Linked DNA regions of Blastochloris tepida. The main gene of each other region encodes a partner of the protein of the gene in region 2 in a complex. Links are inferred from orthologs where the notes say so. Each region holds a gene or a part of one and is shown on either strand. Other genes may lie near its edges. The genes, in order: secY and secA.

What was found.
Region 1: the proteins of secA (region 2) and secY are in contact, whole or in part, in a crystal structure (PDB 3DIN), measured with the Thermotoga maritima proteins. The link is inferred for Blastochloris tepida from one-to-one orthologs. Residues at the interface, in WP_004082002.1 of Thermotoga maritima: Glu261, Ala262, Arg263, Lys300, Ala301, Arg302, Thr303, Ile304, Ile305, Leu323, Tyr324, Asp325, Pro326, Val329, Ser330, Tyr333, Ile336, Lys340, Phe345, Val349, Glu363, Phe364, Tyr374, Ser375, Gly376, Gly377, Glu393, Ile395, Thr482, Ser483; in WP_004081795.1 of Thermotoga maritima: Glu108, Gly109, Glu110, Glu111, Ala236, Glu237, Arg238, Arg239, Ile240, Thr241, Ile242, Gln243, Tyr244, Ala245, Arg246, Arg247, Val248, Thr249, Gly250, Arg251, Arg252, Val253, Tyr254, Gly256, Ala257, Ser258, Thr259, Tyr260, Leu261, Pro262.

What each region holds. Positions count from the first base shown.
Region 1 is NZ_AP018907.1:1,904,304-1,908,213, reverse strand. Bases 260-3,058 are described here. They hold secY (preprotein translocase subunit SecY), read left to right. Parts: upstream 260-892; coding sequence 893-2,224; downstream 2,225-3,058. Other genes in these bases: rpsM (30S ribosomal protein S13), read left to right, coding at 2,986-3,058; rplO (50S ribosomal protein L15), read left to right, coding at 352-837; rpmD (50S ribosomal protein L30), read left to right, coding at 260-326. Outside these bases: more of rpmD, read left to right, coding at 129-259; more of rpsM, read left to right, coding at 3,059-3,354; rpsK (30S ribosomal protein S11), read left to right, coding at 3,661-3,910. UniProt on the Escherichia coli protein: The central subunit of the protein translocation channel SecYEG. Consists of two halves formed by TMs 1-5 and 6-10.
Region 2 is NZ_AP018907.1:1,833-16,633, forward strand. What follows is about bases 9,690-13,038. They hold secA (preprotein translocase subunit SecA), read left to right. Parts: upstream 9,690-10,027; coding sequence 10,028-12,838; downstream 12,839-13,038. Other genes in these bases: BLTE_RS00070 (peptidylprolyl isomerase), read right to left, coding at 9,690-9,745. In the rest of the region: BLTE_RS00020 (tyrosine recombinase), read left to right, coding at 1-850; BLTE_RS00025 (acetyl-CoA carboxylase carboxyltransferase subunit alpha), read left to right, coding at 999-1,952; BLTE_RS00030 (L,D-transpeptidase family protein), read left to right, coding at 2,372-3,925; grxC (glutaredoxin 3), read right to left, coding at 4,107-4,364; BLTE_RS00040 (ComF family protein), read right to left, coding at 4,404-5,162; BLTE_RS00045 (methyltransferase domain-containing protein), read left to right, coding at 5,290-6,162; BLTE_RS00050 (GNAT family N-acetyltransferase), read right to left, coding at 6,259-6,684; BLTE_RS00055 (Flp family type IVb pilin), read right to left, coding at 6,797-6,985; BLTE_RS00060 ((deoxy)nucleoside triphosphate pyrophosphohydrolase), read right to left, coding at 6,994-7,413; bifunctional glutamate N-acetyltransferase/amino-acid acetyltransferase ArgJ, read right to left, coding at 7,468-8,709; more of BLTE_RS00070, read right to left, coding at 8,882-9,689; BLTE_RS00080 (carbon-nitrogen hydrolase family protein), read left to right, coding at 13,237-14,124; BLTE_RS00085 (DUF1178 family protein), read left to right, coding at 14,121-14,588; BLTE_RS00090 (IS110 family RNA-guided transposase), read right to left, coding at 14,641-14,801. UniProt on the Escherichia coli protein: Required for protein export, interacts with the SecYEG preprotein conducting channel.

The DNA.
Region 1 (3,910 bases), 1.9 Mb from region 2 along the record:
GACACCGGCGCCATCCGCCGCAGAATCGGTTACCGGTTCTTCAGCGGATGTTGCGCTGAAATGACAATTGGGAGCGACCGGTCCGGCTGAGCCGGGTTGGGGACCGCTCGGGACGAACGGAGCCGCAAATGGCCAACCCCGCGGAGAACACCGTCACGGTCGAGCAGACCGGCAGCCCGATCCGGCGCCGGCAGGATCAGCGCGCCACGCTGATCGGCCTCGGCCTCAACAAGATCGGGCGCCGCCGCACGTTGCCGGATACTCCGTCCGTGCGTGGCATGATCGACAAGGTCGCGCACCTCGTGCGCGTGGTTAAGGGCGCTTGAGAGGCGCGCGCGCGGAGATCAAGCGATGAAACTCAACGAGATCAAGGACAATGCCGGCGCGCGCAAGTCGCGTCTGCGGGTGGGCCGCGGCATCGGCTCCGGCATGGGCAAGACCGGCGGTCGCGGCGGCAAGGGCCAGACCGCGCGTTCGGGCGTGCGCATCAAGGGCTTCGAGGGCGGCCAGATGCCGCTGCACCGGCGCCTGCCGAAGCGCGGCTTCAACAACATTTTCCGTCTCGACTACAACGAGCTGACGCTGGAGCGGCTGCAGCGGGCGCTGACGGCCGGCAAGCTCGACACGTCGAAGCCTGTGACGGTCGCCGAGCTGGTCGAGGCCGGCGTGCTGCGCCGTGCCAAGGATGGCGTTCGGCTGCTCGCCACCGGCGAGCTGACCGCCAAGGTCGACCTCGTGGTCAATCACGCCACCACGGCGGCGCGCGCGGCCGTCGAGGCGCAGGGCGGCTCGGTCACGCTGATCGAGAAGCCGGCCGCCGTGGCGGAGACGGCTTGAGCTCCCGGCTTGCGGACCTCATCTGAAGCGAGCAGAGAGAGCAGGAGCGCGGGTCATGGTGTCGGCGGCTGAACAGCTCGCAGCGAACTTGAATTTCTCGGCTCTCGGCAAGGCCGAGGAGCTCAAGCGGCGCATCTGGTTCACGCTCGCCGCACTGGTGGTGTACCGGCTCGGAACCCACATTCCGCTGCCGGGCATCGACCCGCAGGCCCTGGCTGACCTGTTCAAGCAGCAGCAGGGCGGCATTCTCGGCATGTTCAACATGTTTGCGGGCGGCGCGGTGGGCCGAATGGCCATCTTCGCCCTCAACATCATGCCGTACATCTCGGCCTCGATCATCATCCAGCTTCTGACCTCGGTGTCGCCGACGCTGGAGGCGATCAAGAAGGAAGGCGAGCAGGGCCGGAAGCAGCTCAACCAGTACACGCGCTATCTCACCGTCGTGCTGGCCGGTTTCCAGGCCTGGGGCATCGCGCTCGGCTTGCAGAGTTCGGGCAATGTGGTGTCGCAGCCCGGCATGTTCTTTTTGATCTCGACCACGATCACGCTGGTCGGCGCCACCATGTTCCTGCTGTGGCTCGGCGAGCAGATCACCGCGCGCGGCGTCGGCAATGGGGTGTCGCTGATCATCTTCGCCGGCATCGTCGCGGAGCTGCCGGCGGGCATCGCCAGCACCCTCGAACTCGGCCGCCAGGGCGCGATCTCCACCGCGCTGATCCTGATCATCCTGGCGATGGCTGCGGTCGTGGTCGCCTTCGTGGTGTTCATGGAGCGCGCGCAGCGCCGGCTGCTGATCCAGTACCCGAAGCGTCAGGTCGGCAACCGCATGTTCGAGGGCCAGTCCTCGCACCTGCCGCTGAAGCTGAACACGGCCGGCGTCATTCCGCCGATCTTCGCCTCCTCGCTGCTGCTGCTGCCGGTGACGGCGGCCAATTTCAGCGCCGGGCAGAGCGGCGGCTGGCTGACCACCGTCACGTCGCTGCTCGGCCACGGACAGCCGCTGTTCATGGTGCTCTATGTGGCGATGATCGTGTTCTTCACGTTCTTCTACACGGCCATCGTGTTCAATCCGCAGGAGACAGCCGACAATCTCAAGAAGTATGGCGGCTTCATCCCCGGCATCCGCCCGGGCGAGCGGACGGCGGAATACATCGACTATGTGCTGACGCGGATCACCGTGGTGGGCGCGATCTATATCGCCCTGGTGTGCGTGATCCCGGAAATCCTGGTCTCCTACGCCGCGGTTCCCTTCTATCTCGGGGGAACGTCGCTCCTGATCGTGGTCAGCGTGACCATGGACACGGTCTCCCAGGTTCAGGGCCACCTCTATGCCCACCAATACGGAGACCTCATCAAGAAAGCGAACCTGAAGGGGAGACGTCGATGAGGCTGGTGCTGTTGGGACCGCCGGGGGCGGGCAAGGGCACGCAAGCGCAGCGCCTGACGGCACGCCACGGCATCGTTCAGTTGTCGACGGGGGACATGCTGCGGGCCGCGGTGGCGGCGGGCACGCCGGTCGGCCTGAAGGCCAAGGACATCATGGCCCGCGGCGAGCTGGTCCCGGACGAGGTGGTGGTGGCCATCGTCGCCGACCGGATCGACCAGGACGACTGCAGGAACGGCTTCGTGCTCGACGGCTTTCCGCGCACCCCCGGCCAGGCCGAGGCGCTGGGCCGGATGCTGGCGGAGAAGGGGCTGAAGCTCGACGGCGTGGTCGAGCTGGTCGTCGACCACTCGGCCCTGGTGAAGCGAATCGAGACTCGCGTCGCCGAGATGACGGCGCGCGGCGAAGCGGTTCGCGCCGACGACAATCCGGAGGCGCTGAAGCAGCGGCTGAGCGCCTACACGGCCCAGACCGCGCCGCTGTCGGACTACTACCGCACGAAGGGTCTCCTCAAGGAGGTCGACGGCATGAAGACCATCGACGAGGTGACCGAAGCGATCGGCCAGGTTCTCGGCGCGGTCGCCGCAAGAGGTTGACGGACCTCGCAACTGACAGTATGACCCGGCACAGCATTTGGACGGCGCCGGGTCTTCCGAGGAGGGCCGGGTGCCGCGTACCCGTTTCGCCGGTCCTCTTCGGGCGCACGACACCCAGAAGACCGGCCGCCATGAGATCAGCGGCTCGGTTGCCGCAGGAGAAGAACCGTGGCCCGCATCGCAGGCGTCAATATTCCGACCAACAAGCGCGTCGTCATCGCGCTGCAGTACATTCACGGCATCGGGCCCAGGAAGGCGCAGGAGATCACCGAGAAGGTCGGCATTCCGGCCGAGCGTCGGGTGAACCAGCTCACCGACCAGGAAGTGCTGCAGATTCGCGAAACCATCGATCGTGACTATATGGTCGAGGGTGATCTGCGCCGTGACGTGCAGCTCAACATCAAGCGGCTGATGGATCTCGGCTGCTATCGCGGCCTGCGCCATCGCCGCGGCCTGCCGGTGCGCGGCCAGCGCACCCACACCAATGCCCGCACCCGCAAGGGTCCGGCCAAGCCGATCGCCGGCAAGAAGAAGTGATGCGGGGTCCGGCCCGCAGGGCCGGAGCGCCACATCACAGCCGCCGGAAATCGCGGCAGCGCGGGGTTTCGGCGGGACCGTTTCCGGTGTCCCTTCGCGATTCGCCGGAAACCATCTGATCTCTGCCGCGGCGGTGTCCGCGGCAGCGGTGTTCCCCGGGCGGGCGTCGCTGCGCCCGGGAGGCGAGGGGGCCGCAGTCGGCGCCTCGTCGGAACGTATCGCAATGTATCGACCGGTCCGTGCCGGTCGAGGATGACCTCAATCCCGAGCGCCTGGCACGACGGGCGCGCCTGAAGGATCAAGACCATGGCCAAGGAAGCCACCGGCCGCGTCCGCCGTCGCGAACGCAAGAACATCGCCTCCGGCGTCGCGCACGTGAACGCCTCGTTCAACAACACGATGATCACCATCACCGATGCGCAGGGCAACACGATTGCCTGGTCGTCGGCCGGCCAGATGGGATTCAAGGGCTCGCGCAAGTCGACCCCGTACGCCGCCCAGGTCGCGGCCGAGGATTGTGCCCGCAAGGCGGCCGAGCACGGCATGCGCACGCTGG
Region 2 (14,801 bases):
CTATCGGCGCGACCTCGACGACTATGCCGGGTTTCTCGCCGGCCGCCGCCGGCCGGTGGAGCAGGCCGAGACCAACGACATCCGCCGCTACCTCGCCGATCTCGACGACCGCGGCTTCAAGGCCACCACGGTGGCGCGGCGGCTGTCGGCCATCCGCCAGTTCCACCGCTTCCTCTATGCCGAGGGCATCGCCACGGGCGATCCGGCGGCGGTGCTGGAGGGGCCGCGGCGCGGGCGCGGCCTGCCCAAGGTGCTCTCCATCGATCAGGTCGACCGGCTATTGGTGACGGCGCATGCGGCCGCTGCCGACGCCAGCCACGGCGCAGCGATCCAGGTTCGGGCGGCGCGGCTCGCGGCGCTGATCGAGACGCTCTACGCCACCGGCCTGCGCATCTCGGAACTGGTGGCGCTGCCGGCCTCGGCGGCGCGGGCGGCCGAGGCGCTGGTGGTGCGCGGCAAGGGCGGCAAGGAGCGGCTGGTGCCGCTGACCGAGGCCGCCAAGCGGGCGATGGCGCATTATCGCGCCCTGCGCAAGCAGGCCGGCGCGGCGGGCGGCGCCGACAAATGGCTGTTCCCGTCGTTCGGCGAGAGCGGCCACCTCACACGCCAGCACGTGGCGCGCGAGCTGAAGGCGCTCGCCGCCGCCGCCGGGCTCGATCACCGGCTGGTCTCCCCGCACGTGCTGCGCCACGCCTTCGCCAGCCACCTGCTGCAGAATGGTGCCGATCTGCGCACGGTGCAGACGCTGCTCGGCCATGCCGACATCTCGACCACCCAGATCTACACCCACGTGCTCGACGAGCGGCTGGCGGCGATGGTGCGCGATCTTCACCCGTTGGGAGAGGAGTGACGCATGAGCAATTTCAGGATGTGACAGAATGGGCGGATCTTGACTTTCGTCGCATGGCGGAGTGTTGTCCGCCGCCCCGGGTCGGTCCGGGCGATCCTCGCCCCCTGAGATTCGCGATTTCCTTCTGGCGACCAGCCCGATTCCCTCGATGCGCAGCTATCTCGATTTCGAAAAATCCGTCGCCGAGTTTGAAGCCAAGGTCGAGGAGCTGCGGACGCTCGCCGCCTCCGGCCAGGCCGTCACCATCGGCGAGGAGATCGCCAAGCTGGAGGCCAAGGCCAATCAGGCGCTGAAGGACCTCTACGCCAATCTGACGCCCTGGCAGAAGGCGCTGGTGGCCCGCCACCCGCAGCGCCCGCACGTGCGCGACTATATCGGCGGGCTGATCGAGGAATTCACGCCGCTCGCCGGCGACCGCAAGTTCGGCGAGGACGAGGCGATTCTCGGCGGCTTCGGCCGGTTCCGCGGCGAGCCGGTGTGCGTCATCGGCCAGGAGAAGGGCTCCTCGACCGAGGAGCGGCTGAAGCACAATTTCGGCATGGCCCGTCCGGAAGGCTACCGCAAGGCGGTGCGGCTGATGGAGATGGCCGACCGGTTCGGCCTGCCGGTGATCACCCTGGTCGATACGGCGGGCGCCTATCCCGGCATCGGCGCCGAGGAGCGCGGGCAGGCCGAGGCCATCGCCCGCTCGACCGATGCCTGCCTCGCGCTTGGCGTGCCCAATGTCGCGGTGGTGATCGGCGAGGGTGGCTCGGGCGGGGCGATCGCCATCGCCACCGCCAACCGCGTGCTGATGCTGGAGCACGCCATCTATTCGGTGATCTCGCCGGAGGGCGCGGCCTCGATCCTGTGGCGCGATTCCTCGCGTGCCCAGGACGCCGCCACCAGCATGAAGATCACCGCCCAGGACCTCATCAAGTTCGGGGTGATCGACAGGATCGTGCCGGAGCCGCCGGGCGGCGCCCACCGCGACCCGCAGGCGATGCTGGACACGCTCGGCGAGGCGGTCGCCCAGGCGCTGGGCGAGCTGCGGGACCTGTCGCCCACCGAGGTTCGCGAGCAGCGCTACGCCAAGTTCCTGGCTATCGGCCGCACGCTCTGATCCGAAAATCCGGCCGGCGGGACGGCAGATCCACCCGCCGCGGAGCCGATTCCGCACAGGAATTTTCGGGATACGCGTTTCAGCTTATCGCACGCAAGTTGCCGGCAGCCCGGATTGCCGGGCTTTTCGTGATGTTTCAAGGGCTTGGCGTGTCCGGCCGGTTGTGTTCGCGCCACTCGCGTTCCCAGGGGACGGCATAACCCCTGTTAACTTTCTGGCAAGGCAATGGTTCCAACGGTCACGGGATCGCCCCATTCCTCGTCCAAGACCGTTGCGGGTGGTGGCGTCCTTCCGATATCTCCCGGCCTCATGCGATAATTGGACCGTAACCCTAACGTTTTATCCTGGCGGTTCAGATGATCGGCGCCACGTCGTCGAAGCTCTTCACGTCGTCGCAGCTCTTTGGGAAGGGTCTCGCGTTGAACCGTCAGCTCCAGCACCGTTTCGCCACCGCCGCGCTTGTCGCCGGCCTCGCGCTCTCCGTCGCCGGCTGCATCACAAACGAGGCTGCGACCAGGCTGCCGTCGCGCGCCAGCGCCCCGCTCAAGCCGGAGACATTGGCCCTGCTCGAAGAGAAGGGCATGTCGAAATCCAGCCCCATCGTCGTGCGCCTGTTCAAGCAGGAAAGCGAACTGGAGGTCTGGAAGCCGACCCGCGAGGGCCGCTACGAGCTGTTCAAGACCTACCCGATCTGCCGCTGGTCCGGTGAGCTCGGTCCCAAGATCAAGGAAGGGGACCGGCAGGCGCCCGAGGGCTTCTACACCATCGTGCCCGGGCTGATGAACCCGAACTCCAGCTATTACCTTGCCTTCAACACCGGCTTTCCCAACGCCTTCGACCGCGCCCACGGCCGCTCGGGCGGCGACGTGATGGTGCACGGCGACTGCTCGTCGCGCGGCTGCTTCGCCATGACCGACGAGCAGATCGCCGAGATCTATGCGCTGGGGCGCGAGAGCTTCGCCGGCGGCCAGCGCTCGTTCCAGGTCCAGGCCTATCCGTTCCGCATGACGGCGGAGAACCTCGCCAAGCACCGCAACAACCCGCACATGGCGTTCTGGCGGATGCTGAAGGAGGGCAACGACCAGTTCCTGGTGTCGCGTCAGGCGCTCAAGGTCGATGTCTGCGAGAAGAAGTACGTGTTCAACGCCAATCCGACAGCGGGTGGCCGGTTCGATCCTACCGGTCCGTGCCCGGCGTTCGAGGTGCCGAGCGAGATTGCCGCTGCGGCGGCGAAGAAGCGCGCCGCCGACGATGCCAAGGTCGCCGCTCTGCTGGCCGACGGCGTGACGCCGGCCCCGGTCAAGACCGGCACCGATGGCGGCATGCATCCGGTGTTCCTGGCGGCGGTGAAGGGCGTCGGCGATCCGTCGCTCGGCGACATCATCCGCAGCGAGCCGTTCAGCCGCCTGCCCGGCACCGTGCCGGCCCACGCCGTGCCGCCGCGCGAGCCGACCGTGGCCGCAGCCCCGGCGCCCGCCAAGGCGACTGCCGACAAGTCCACCGCTGCCAAGCCGGCCCAGAAACCGGCCACTGCGGTCGCCAGCGCCTCCTCGTCTTCCTCGTCTTCCTCATCGTCGGGCAACTGGTTCACCCGGCTGTTCTCCAGCCGCGAGGACAAGCCGGACCCGGAGATCACGGCCTCGACGCCGGCCAGCCCCGCGCCGTCGCGCACGGCTTCGGCTTCGGCCTCGACGCCGCAGCCGCCGGCCCGCCCGGCCGCCGTGCCGCAGACCGCGACGCCGGCCCAGGCGGCCAAGCCCGCGCCGTCCGGCACGGGAGCCTATGCGCTGGCCTCGACGCCGCGCGAGCGCCCCGGCACCATTCCGGCGGCTCCGGCGCAGACCCAGGCCGCTGCCCCGACAGCCGCGAAGCCGTCGACCTCGGTGTCGGCCTATACCGCGCCGATGCCGGCACCCGGCAGCCTGATCGGTGGTGCCGCGCCGGTGCTGGAAACCGGCGGGTTCTCGCGCTGACCGGTTGGCGGCGGACCGGTCCGCCGCCGCCGTCTCGATCAATTGCCGGTGCCGGTGGCACCGGTGACGAGATTGTCGAAGCAAACGAAATCGCCCGATCCGGCACCGTCGGATCGGGCGATTTCGTTCGGGCTCGGCGGATTTTCTGGTGCAGAGCCGGCTCGGGCTGGCCGAGAGGACTCTATCCCGCCAGCAGCGGGTCCAGCCGGCCGGTCTGCTCCAGCTCATAGAGGTCGTCGCAGCCGCCGACATGGGTGGTGCCGATGAAGATCTGCGGCACGGTCGCAGCACCGCCCGAGCGCGCCAGCATCTCGGCGCGGGCCGCGGCATCGCCGGTGATGTCGATCTCGGTGAAGGCGGCACCCTTGCGGCGCAGCAGGTCCTTGGCGGCGTGGCAGTAGGGGCAGGATGATTTCGAATAGATGACGACAGGCTGCATGCGGTCTCCGGCACAACACTTTCATGCCGGGGCAAAGACTTAGACGGCCGCGCCGGAATCCACAACCCGGGCGAAGACCAGGGCGTCGACGCGCGCCGCCCCGGCCCGCGACAGCGCCCGCGCGCAGGCTTCCAGCGTGGCGCCGGTGGTCAGCACGTCATCGACCAGCACGAGGCGCCGACCCCGCACCTCGCCGGTCGCCAGCGCCGGCACGGCAAACGCGCCCTGGACGTTGCGCGCCCGCTCGGCCCGGCTGAGGCCGATCTGGTGGCCGGTGCGGCGGCGGCGGACCAGGAGGTCGTTGCGCACCGGCCGTCCGGCGATGCGCCCCACCGCGTCGGCCAGCGCCGCCGACTGGTTGAAGCGGCGCTGCCACAGCCGCGTCCAGTGCAGCGGCACCGGCACCAGCGCGTCGGCATCGGCCAGGAGCTCGGCGCCGGCCTGGGCCATCATCCGGCCGAGCGGCCGGGCGAGGTCGGTGCGGTCGCCGAATTTCAGGGCGTGGACCAGCCGGCGGGCGACCTCGTCATAGTGCGCCACCGCCCGCGCCCGGTCATAGGCGGGCGGCTCGGCGATCGCTGCCGGCGACAGCAGACCGGGGCCGAGATCGGCGGGAAACGGCGTGCCGAGCCGCTCGCAGAACGGCCGGCTGATGAATGTCAGGCGCGACCAGCAGGCCGGGCACAGCCCGCCATCGTCGGCCACCGGAGCGCGGCAGGCGATGCAGGTTGGCGGCAGCGCCATGTCGCGCACCAGCCGCAGCGCCGACGCCGCGGCCCGCGCGCCGCGCGCCGCCATCCCCGCCGCCATCCGCAAGGCTGCCGCCATCCTGTCCCTCGCCGGGGAAGCCTATGTTCGCGCGCCCCGGGCGGCAATCGCTTTGCCGAAGCCGCCCAGCGGCCTACATGGAGGCAAAGGAACCGCCATGGCCGCCCCCCTCCTGTTCGACCGCGCCGCTCTCCGCCGCCGCCGCGCCCGCGCCCTGGCGATGGGGCCGGCCGACTTCCTGCTCGACATGGCGGCCGAGGATCTGGCCGACCGGCTGGCGGCGGTGGCGCGGCACTTTTCGGTGGCTGCCGACATTGGCACGCCGAGCGAGGCGGCGGTGCGGGCGCTCAGGGCGCGCGGGCAAGTCGAGGCGCTGTCGCATATCGACCTCCTGGCCGGCGGCGACGGCCTGCCGGACGGCGATCCGCTGCCGTTCGCGCCGGCCTCGCTCGACCTCGCGGTTTCGGTGCTGGCGCTGCAGTTCGTCAACGACCTGCCCGGCCTGCTGGTGCAGGTGCGGCGGGCGCTGAAGCCGGACGGCCTGTTCCTGGCGGCGCTGGTCGGCGGCGACAGCCTGTCCGAGCTTCGCCAGGCCTTCATGGCGGCGGAGGCGGAAACGGCCGGCGGCGCCTCGCCGCGGGTGGCGCCGTTCGCCGGGGTGCGCGAGATGGGAGCGCTGCTGCAGCGGGCGGGGTTCGCGCTGCCGGTCGCCGATGTCGACCGCCTCACGGTGCGCTACGCCGATCCGCTGGCGCTGATGGCCGAGCTGCGGCGCATGGGCGCCGCCAATCCGCTGGCCGAGCGCCGCCGGGCGCCGCTGCGGCGGGAGACGCTGGCGCGAGCGGTGGAAATCTATGCCGAGCGCTTCGCCGATCCCGACGGGCGCGTGCGCGCAACCTTCGACATCGTGTGGATCTCGGGCTGGGCGCCGCACGAGAGCCAGCAGCAGCCGCTCAAGCCCGGCTCGGCCCGGATGCGGCTGGCCGATGCCCTGGCCCAGGGCCGCGAGACGAAACCCGGACCCGGCTGATCGCTTCGGCCTCTTCTTCTCTCTCCCGCAAGGGGAGAGGGAAAGAGGGCGGCTCCCGGCCAGCAGTTGTTCCGAGGTGATCAGCCGGAGCCGGAATCACAGCAGCTTGCGCATTGAGGGGGCGTGGTGGAGGTTGAAGCCCAGCGCCTTGTAGAACGGCACCGCCTCGGCCCGGGCGTCGAGGAACACCGCGCCCATGCCGCGGGCCTGCGCGTCCTGCTCGACATGATCCATCAGCAGGCGGCCGACATCGGCGCGGCGCTCCTCGTCGGCGACGACGAGGTCGTCGACATGAAGGTGGGGGCCGCGCGCCAGCGTGTGCACCGGCCGCATCCCCAGCACGCCGAGCAGACGCCCGTCGGCGAACGCGCCGACGAGCTGGTAGCCCGAATAGGCCTGCCGCTCGACGCGTTCGAGAAACTCCTCGGCCGTCAGGTGGGTGCGCAACGCCGCCATCACCGGAAACGCTGCACGCCACTCCGCCGGCTCCAGCTTGCGGACCGTGATCTGATCGTCGGTCACTTCGCCCGTCCTGACCATAGTTTCCTGCCCCAACTCGACTCCGGTGCCGGCACCGGCCGCCTGGGCCTGTCCCGCCTCGGCGACCGTGTCCGGTCTGGGCACAGAGAGTAGCTCAGTGGGGAAATGCCGCTACGATCTTCTCAAAATAATTGATCAGGATCCCCTGGCCGATGAGGTAGGCCGGACCGGCGATCATGATGGAGAGGAATCCGGCGATCATGGTGTATTCGATCGCGGTCGCGGCGCCTTCGTCCCGTCGCAGGCGGTCCGCGGTGGCGATCACCTCAAGGAGCCGGCGCATGGCACACCTCACAACAGGTCGATGAGCATCGGGACCAGTGGCACGTCGGCCGGCGGCATCGGATAGTCGCGCAGCCGGTTCGGCCGCACCCAGGCGAGCTTCTGGCCTTCGCAGGCGGTCGGCCGGCCGTCCCAGCGGCGGCAGACATAGAGCGGCATCAGCAGGTGGAAGTCGCCATAGTCGTGGCTGGCGAAGGTCAGCGGCGCGAGGCAGGCTTCCTTGACATCGATCGCCAGTTCCTCGCGCAGCTCGCGCACCAGCGTCGCCTCCGGCCGCTCGCCGGCCTCGACCTTTCCGCCCGGGAATTCCCAAAGACCGGCCATCGCTTTTCCCGCCGGCCGCTCCGCCAGCAGCACCCGCCCGTCGGCATCGACGAGGGCGACGGCTGCCACCAGCACGAGGGGCACGCGCACAGTTTCGGAAGCCACTCTTACCCCTCCGGGATTAAGACAAGGTTCCAAATCGCGCGAAAACCCGGCCGATTACGACCTGTAATCGCCATTGATCGCCACATACTCCTTGGTCAGGTCGCAGGTCCACACCGTGTCGGACGCCTCGCCCAGCGCGAGATCGACCTTCAGCTCGATCTCGTCGCGGCGCATGTAGGCGGATGCCGCGGCCTCGTCGTAATCGGGATCGCGCGCGCCCCGGAAGGCGACGCGGATGTCGCCGAACCAGATCGCCAGCCGGTCGCGCTCGGCCGGCTCGCCGGCCTTGCCCACTGCCATCACCACCCGGCCCCAATTGGCGTCCTCGCCGGCGATCGCCGTCTTCACCAGCGGCGAATTGGCGATCGACATGGCGATGCGCCGCGCCGAGCGCTTGGAGGTGGCGCCGGTGACGTTGATGGTGACGAACTTGCGCGCACCCTCGCCGTCGCGCGCCACCTGCCGGGCGAGGTCGCCCATCAGGTCGAACAGCGCAGCGCGGAACTCGGCCAGCCGCTTGTCGCGGGATTCCTCGATCACCGGCGCGCCGCGCGCCGCCGCAGCCCCGGTGGCGAACATCAGCAGCGTGTCGGAGGTCGAGGTGTCGCCGTCGATGGTGAGGGCGTTGAAGGTGTCGATCACCCCGCGGTCGAGCAGGCCCTGCAGCACGGGTGCCGCGATCGGCGCGTCGGTCACCACGAAGGACAGCATCGTCGCCATGTCGGGCGCAATCATGCCGGCGCCCTTGGCGATGCCGACCAGCGTCACCGGCACGCCGCCGAGATCGACGGTGCGCGTCGCCACCTTGGGGAAGGTGTCGGTGGTCATGATGGCCTTGGCGGCATCGAGCCACGGCCCGTCGGCGGCGCGCGCGGCGCAGTCGGTCAGCACGCCCTCGAACTTCGAGGCGTCGAGCGGCTCGCCGATCACCCCGGTCGAGGCCAGGAACACCTCGCGCGGCTTGCAGCCGGCGGCTTCGGCGGCAAGCTCGGCGGTGCGCTTGACGGCGGCCCGCCCGGCCTTGCCGGTGAAGGCGTTGGCATTGCCGGAATTGACGACGAGGGCGCGCGCCCTGCCGGCGGCGAGCTTGGCCTCGCACCATTCGACCGGCGCCGACGGGCACTTCGAGCGCGTGAACACGCCCGCGACCGTGGTGCCGCGCTCGAACAGCATCAGCAGCACGTCGGTGCGGTTGCGATAGCGGATGCCGGCTTCGGCGGTGGCGAAGCGAACGCCCGCGACCGGCGGCAGGTCGGGAAACGTCTTGGGAGCAAGGGGGGAGACGGTTTGGGACATGGCGGCCTCGTGAACGAGGCCGTCCTTTGCCCGACCCACCGGCGGCGCGCAAGACCGGCGTGGCCGGCTGGGCCCGGCGCAACCCCAAACGCGACGCGCCGGACACCCGATCCGCAGACGGGTCACCGGCGCGCGGCAGGGAGGCTCCGGCCCGCCGGGCCGGAGCGCGTGATCACTTCTTGTCGGCGGGGGCGGGCGCCGGGGCGGGGGCGCCGATGCGCTCGATCTTGGCAGCCTCGCGCAGCTTCAGCACCAGATCGCTCTGCGCCTTGTGCTCGACGAACTGCTCGATCTGGCTCTTGACCTCCTCGAACTTCGGCGGCTGGCGCGGACGGATGTCCTCGATCTTGATGACATGCCAGCCGAACTGGGTCTTGACCGGATCGGCGATCTCGCCCTTGGCGGTCTTGAAGGCGACCACGGCGAATTCGGGCACCATCTGGTCCTTGGTGAAATAGCCGAGGTCGCCGCCATCGGCCGAGCCGGCATCCTTCGAGTTCTTCTTGGCCAGATCGGCGAAGTCGGCGCCGCCGCGGGCCTGCTTCACCAGTTCCTTGGCCTTGTCCTCGGTTTCGACCAGGATGTGGCGGGCGCGCACTTCCTGGTCCTTGGCGAGCGTCTTGGTGGTCTCGTCGTAGATCTTCTGCAGGTCGGCCTGGGCCAGCGCATCCTTGGCGGTCTTTTCCATCAGCGCTTCCATCAGGACGCGCTGGCGGGCGTGGGCCATCTTCTTCTTGAAATCGGGCGTGTCCTGCAGCTTCTGGGCCTCGGCCGCCTTGGCCAGCAGGACGATGTCGGCGGCATAGTTGACGAGCGCCTCGCGGCGCTGCTCGGGCGTCGCCGCCGGCAGGTTGGCGCCGATGGCCTCGTCGATCAAATTCAGGTCGCTTTCGAAAATCTCGGTGCCATCGACCTTGGCGACGACGGCATCGGCCAAGGCCGCGCGCGGCGCCCCGAAGGCGGCAGCCATCAAGGCGGCGGCCAAGACCAAGCGGGCCGGCAGCAAAGCGGTTCGACGGGCGGAATTATCGATCATTGCATCATCCTTTGAGGAAAGCGCGGCGGATGCATGCGCCGATCCGCGGCGATTGACAAGGCGAAAGCCCGTCCATATCTCCCAAACGCTCATCGTGCGCGCAGCGTATCTGGCGCGAACGTGACCCGGGCGCGGAAAATGCTCAGAATTGCCCGGTTTTCGCCCCTTTGTCGCGCCACCGACGGCCCGTTCGGCCGGCGCGTTGCCGGCGCAGCGGTTCAAGCTCAGCGGTTCGCGTGCGGCGACCCTGCGACGATTGGCCAGCACCCAAGGTGATCTTCCATGTTCGGCGCCCTTGCAACCAAGCTGTTCGGCTCGTCCAACGACCGGAAGGTAAAGACCTATCGGCCCCGGGTGGCGGCCATCAACGATCTGGAGCCGGCCTTCGCCAAGCTCTCCGATGACGCGCTGCGCGCCAAGACGGACGAGTTCCGCACCCGGGTCGCCGGCGGCACCGAGCTGGACGAGCTGCTGCCCGAAGCCTTCGCCGCGGTGCGCGAGGCCGCCAAGCGCACGCTCGGCCAGCGCCATTTCGACGTGCAGCTGATCGGCGGCATGGTGCTGCACGAGGGCAAGATCGCCGAGATGAAGACCGGCGAAGGCAAGACGCTGGTCGCCACCCTGCCGGTCTATCTCAATGCGCTCGCCGGAAAGGGCGTCCATGTCGTCACGGTCAACGACTATCTCGCCCGCCGCGACGCCGAGTGGATGGGCCAGATCTACCGGTTCCTCGGCCTCACCGTCGGCGTGATCGTCCACGGCCTCGACGATGACGAGCGGCGCGAGGCCTATGCCTGCGACGTCACCTACGGCACCAACAACGAGCTTGGCTTCGACTATCTGCGCGACAATATGAAATACGACATGTCGCAGATGGTCCAGCGCGGCCATGTCTATGGTATCGTCGACGAAGTCGACTCGATCCTGATCGACGAGGCGCGCACGCCGCTGATCATCTCCGGCCCGCTCGATGATCGTTCCGAATTCTACAACACCATCGATACCTTCATTCCGCGCCTCGTCAAGGAAGACTTCGAGCTGGACGAGAAGCAGCGCACGGTGGTGATGACCGAGGCCGGCACCGAGAAGATGGAGCAGATGCTGCGCGAAGCCGGCCTGCTCAAAACCGACGACATGTACGATGTCGAGAACGTCTCGGTGGTCCACCACGTCAACCAGGCGCTGCGCGCCCACAAGCTGTTCACCCGCGACAAGGACTATATCGTCCGCAATGGCGAGGTGGTGATCATCGACGAGTTCACCGGCCGCATGATGCCGGGCCGCCGCTTCTCGGAAGGGCTGCATCAGGCGCTGGAGGCCAAGGAGCACGTCCAGATCCAGCCGGAGAACCAGACGCTGGCCTCGATCACCTTCCAGAACTATTTCCGCATGTACGGCAAGCTCGCCGGCATGACCGGCACGGCGCTCACCGAGGCCGACGAGTTCCTGGACATCTACGGCCTCGAAGTGATCGAGGTGCCGACCAACATGCCGGTGACGCGCCGCGACGAGGACGACGAGGTCTACCGCACCGCGCCCGAGAAGTACCGCGCCATCATCGAGCTGCTGAAGGAGTGCAAGACCAAGGGCCAGCCGGTGCTGGTCGGCACCACCTCGATCGAGAAGTCGGAGCTGCTGGCCGACCTCCTGAAGAAGGAGGGCTTCGTCCAGAAGGACTTTTCCGATCCCACCGCGTTCGCTGGGCTGTTCGACGAGGAGCACGCCACCACCGACAAGGTGTTCGCGGTGCTCAACGCCCGCTATCACGAGCAGGAGGCGCAGATCGTCTCCCAGGCCGGCGCGGCCGGCGCCATCACCATCGCCACCAACATGGCCGGCCGCGGCACCGACATCCAGCTCGGCGGCAATCCCGACATGCGCATCAAGGCCGAACTGGCCGGGATCGAGCCCGGGCCGGAGTTCGACCGCCGCGCCGCCGAGATCCGCGCCCAGTGCGCGCGCATGAAGGAGCGGGCGCTGAAGGCGGGCGGCCTGTTCGTGCTCGGCACCGAGCGCCACGAGAGCCGGCGCATCGACAACCAGCTGCGCGGCCGCTCCGGCCGCCAGGGCGACCCCGGCCGCTCCAAGTTCTTCCTGTCGCTGGACGACGACCTGATGCGCATCTTCGGGTCGGACCGGCTCGACGGCATGCTGCAGAAGCTCGGCCTCAAGGAGGGCGAGGCGATCGTCCACCCCTGGATCAACAAGGCGCTGGAAAAGGCGCAAGGGAAGGTCGAGGCACGCAACTTCGACGCGCGCAAGAACATCCTGAAATACGACGACGTGATGAACGACCAGCGCAAGGTGGTGTTCAGCCAGCGCATCGAGCTGATGCGGGACGAGAACGTCGCCGAGACGGTCAAGGAGATGCGCCACGCGGTGATCGACGAGCTCGTCGCCAAGCACATCCCGGCCAATGCCTATCCCGAGCAGTGGGACGTCAAGGGCCTGCACGAGGCGGTGGCCGGCGTCCTGGCGCTCGACCTGCCGGTCGAGGACTGGGCCAAGGAGGAGGGCATCGCCGACCAGGAGGTGCGCGAGCGCCTGTTCAAGGCCGCCGACGAGGTGATGGCCAAGAAGCTCGATGCCTACGGCCCCGAGGTCATGACCTATGTCGAAAAGAGCATCCTGCTGCAGGCGCTCGATCATTTCTGGCGCGAGCACCTCGTTACGCTCGACCATCTGCGTCAGGTGATCGGCCTGCGCGGCTATGGCCAGCGCGACCCGCTCAACGAGTACAAGTCCGAGGCCTTCAACCTCTTCCAGGGCCTGCTCGACCGGCTGCGCGAGGCGGTCACCGCCCAGCTGATGCGGGTGGAGATCATGACCCAGCCGATGCAGCCCGAGCTGCCGGAGATGGTCGCCCACCATATCGACCCGACGACCGGGCTCGACGAGCTTGCCGCCGACGCCGACCCGATCGCCCAGGCCGGGCGGATGCTCGGCGTCTCGGCGCAGGAGAGCGGCGCCGACGTGGCGGTGGTCGAGCGCGACCCGGCCGATCCCTCGACCTGGGGCAAGGTCGGCCGCAACGAGCCCTGCCCGTGCGGCTCGGGCAAGAAGTTCAAGCACTGCCACGGCCGGCTGGCCTGATCCGGCTTCCGGTCGATCCGTCCTCGACAGCTGACGTGAACCTGCCGAAAACCCCTGATACGGTTTCCGGTTGATCCCTTCGGGATACCGGAAACGATCTCGCCAAAAAATCCTTGATCTGGAAGGGATTTTTCGGCGAACGGCATACGGTTCTCCGGCTTGATCAGCCGGAAACCGCATGAGAGGAAAGGGGTTTTCGGCCGGCCCGGCCGCAGGCTGCCCGTGTTCGCAGCGAAGCGCACAGGCGCGCCCAGCTGGACGGGCGTTTCGGCCGGTTTCGGCCGGTTGTGGACGGGCCGGTCGGCAAGACGGCAAGATGACGATACGATGATCGGCCAATCATCGTATGTTCATCGGGCGCGGCCTGCCGTCTGCGCCGCAACACGACGAGTTTCGCCATGACCATCAGTTCCGGTTCGCCTGCCACGTTCCGCGTCGCGCTCGCCCAGATGCGCACCGGCCGCTCGGTCGCGGCCAATATCGACGCGGCGGCGGCCCTGGTGCGCGAGGCCAAGGCGGCGGGCGCCGACTATGTGATGACGCCGGAAATGACCTCGCTGATGGAGGACGACCGGGCGCGGCTGTTCGACACCGTGGTCGATGAGGCCGACGATTCGGCGCTGGCCGACCTCCGGGCGCTGGCGCGCACCTTCGGCCTGTGGCTGCACATCGGCTCGCTGGCGGTGAAGGTGTCGCCGGAACGGGCGGCCAACCGCTCCTTCGTCATCGCCCCCACCGGCGACATCGCCGCCCGCTACGACAAGATCCACATGTTCGACGTCGATCTCGCCGGCGGCGAGAGCTACCGCGAATCGGAGTCGTTCGTGGCGGGCGACGCGGCGGTGCTGGCCGATCTGCCGTGGGGGCGGATCGGACTGTCGATCTGCTACGATTTGCGGTTCCCGGCGCTCTACCGGGCGCTGGCCGAGGCCGGGGCGTCGTTCCTGGCGGTGCCGGCGGCCTTCACCCGCCAGACCGGCGAGGCGCACTGGCATGTGCTGCTGCGCGCCCGGGCGATCGAGACCGGCTGCTTCGTGATGGCGGCGGCCCAGGGCGGCCACCATGAGTGCGGACGCGAGACCTTCGGCCATTCGCTGATCGTCGATCCGTGGGGCCGCATCCTGGCCGAGGGCGGCACCACGCCGGGCCTCGTCATCGCCGACATCGACCCGTCCGAGGTGGTGATGGCGCGCGGGCGGGTGCCCTCGCTCCAGCACGGCCGCAGGTTCTCGTTGGTGGAGCCGGCGGCCGAGCCGCGCCTGCACGTGATCGGGGGCGGGCCATGATCCGCTACGCCCTGCGCTGCGAGGGCGGCCACGCGTTCGAAAGCTGGTTTCCGTCCTTCGAGGCCTACGAGCAGCAGCGCCAGCGCGGGCTGGTGGCCTGCCCGCTGTGCGGCTCGGCGAAGGTGGAGAAGCAGCTCATGGCGCCCTCGGTGGTGCGGGCGGGGCGCGCCGGGCCCGCGATCCCGGCCGCGGTGCCGGAGGCGGCACCCCCGGCCCAGCCGGTAGCGCTGATGTCGCCGCAGGACCAGGAGCTGCGCGCCAAGCTGCAGGCGCTGCGCACCCATCTGACCGAGAATTCCGACTATGTCGGCCCGGGCTTCGCCGACGAGGCGCGCCGCATGCACGCGGGCGAGAGCGTCCACCGCTCGATCTGGGGCGAGGCCACGGCCGAGGATGCCCGCGCCCTGGCCGAGGACGGCATCGAGGTGGTGCCGCTGCCGCCGGCGTTCGAGGACTGCAACTGACGGCGGGAATCTTCGTCCGGCGTCATCCCGGGCGAGCGTCAGCGAGCAACTGTCATGCGGTTTTGGGGTCTCGCCAGGGTTTGTTGTCTCGAATCATGGCGTTGAGGATGGTCAGGAGCTTTCTGGCGATGGCGATGAGGGCGACCTTGGCGGGTTTTCCGCGGGCTTTGAGGTCGGCGTAGAGCTGTTTGGCCCACGGGTTCCAGTGGATGG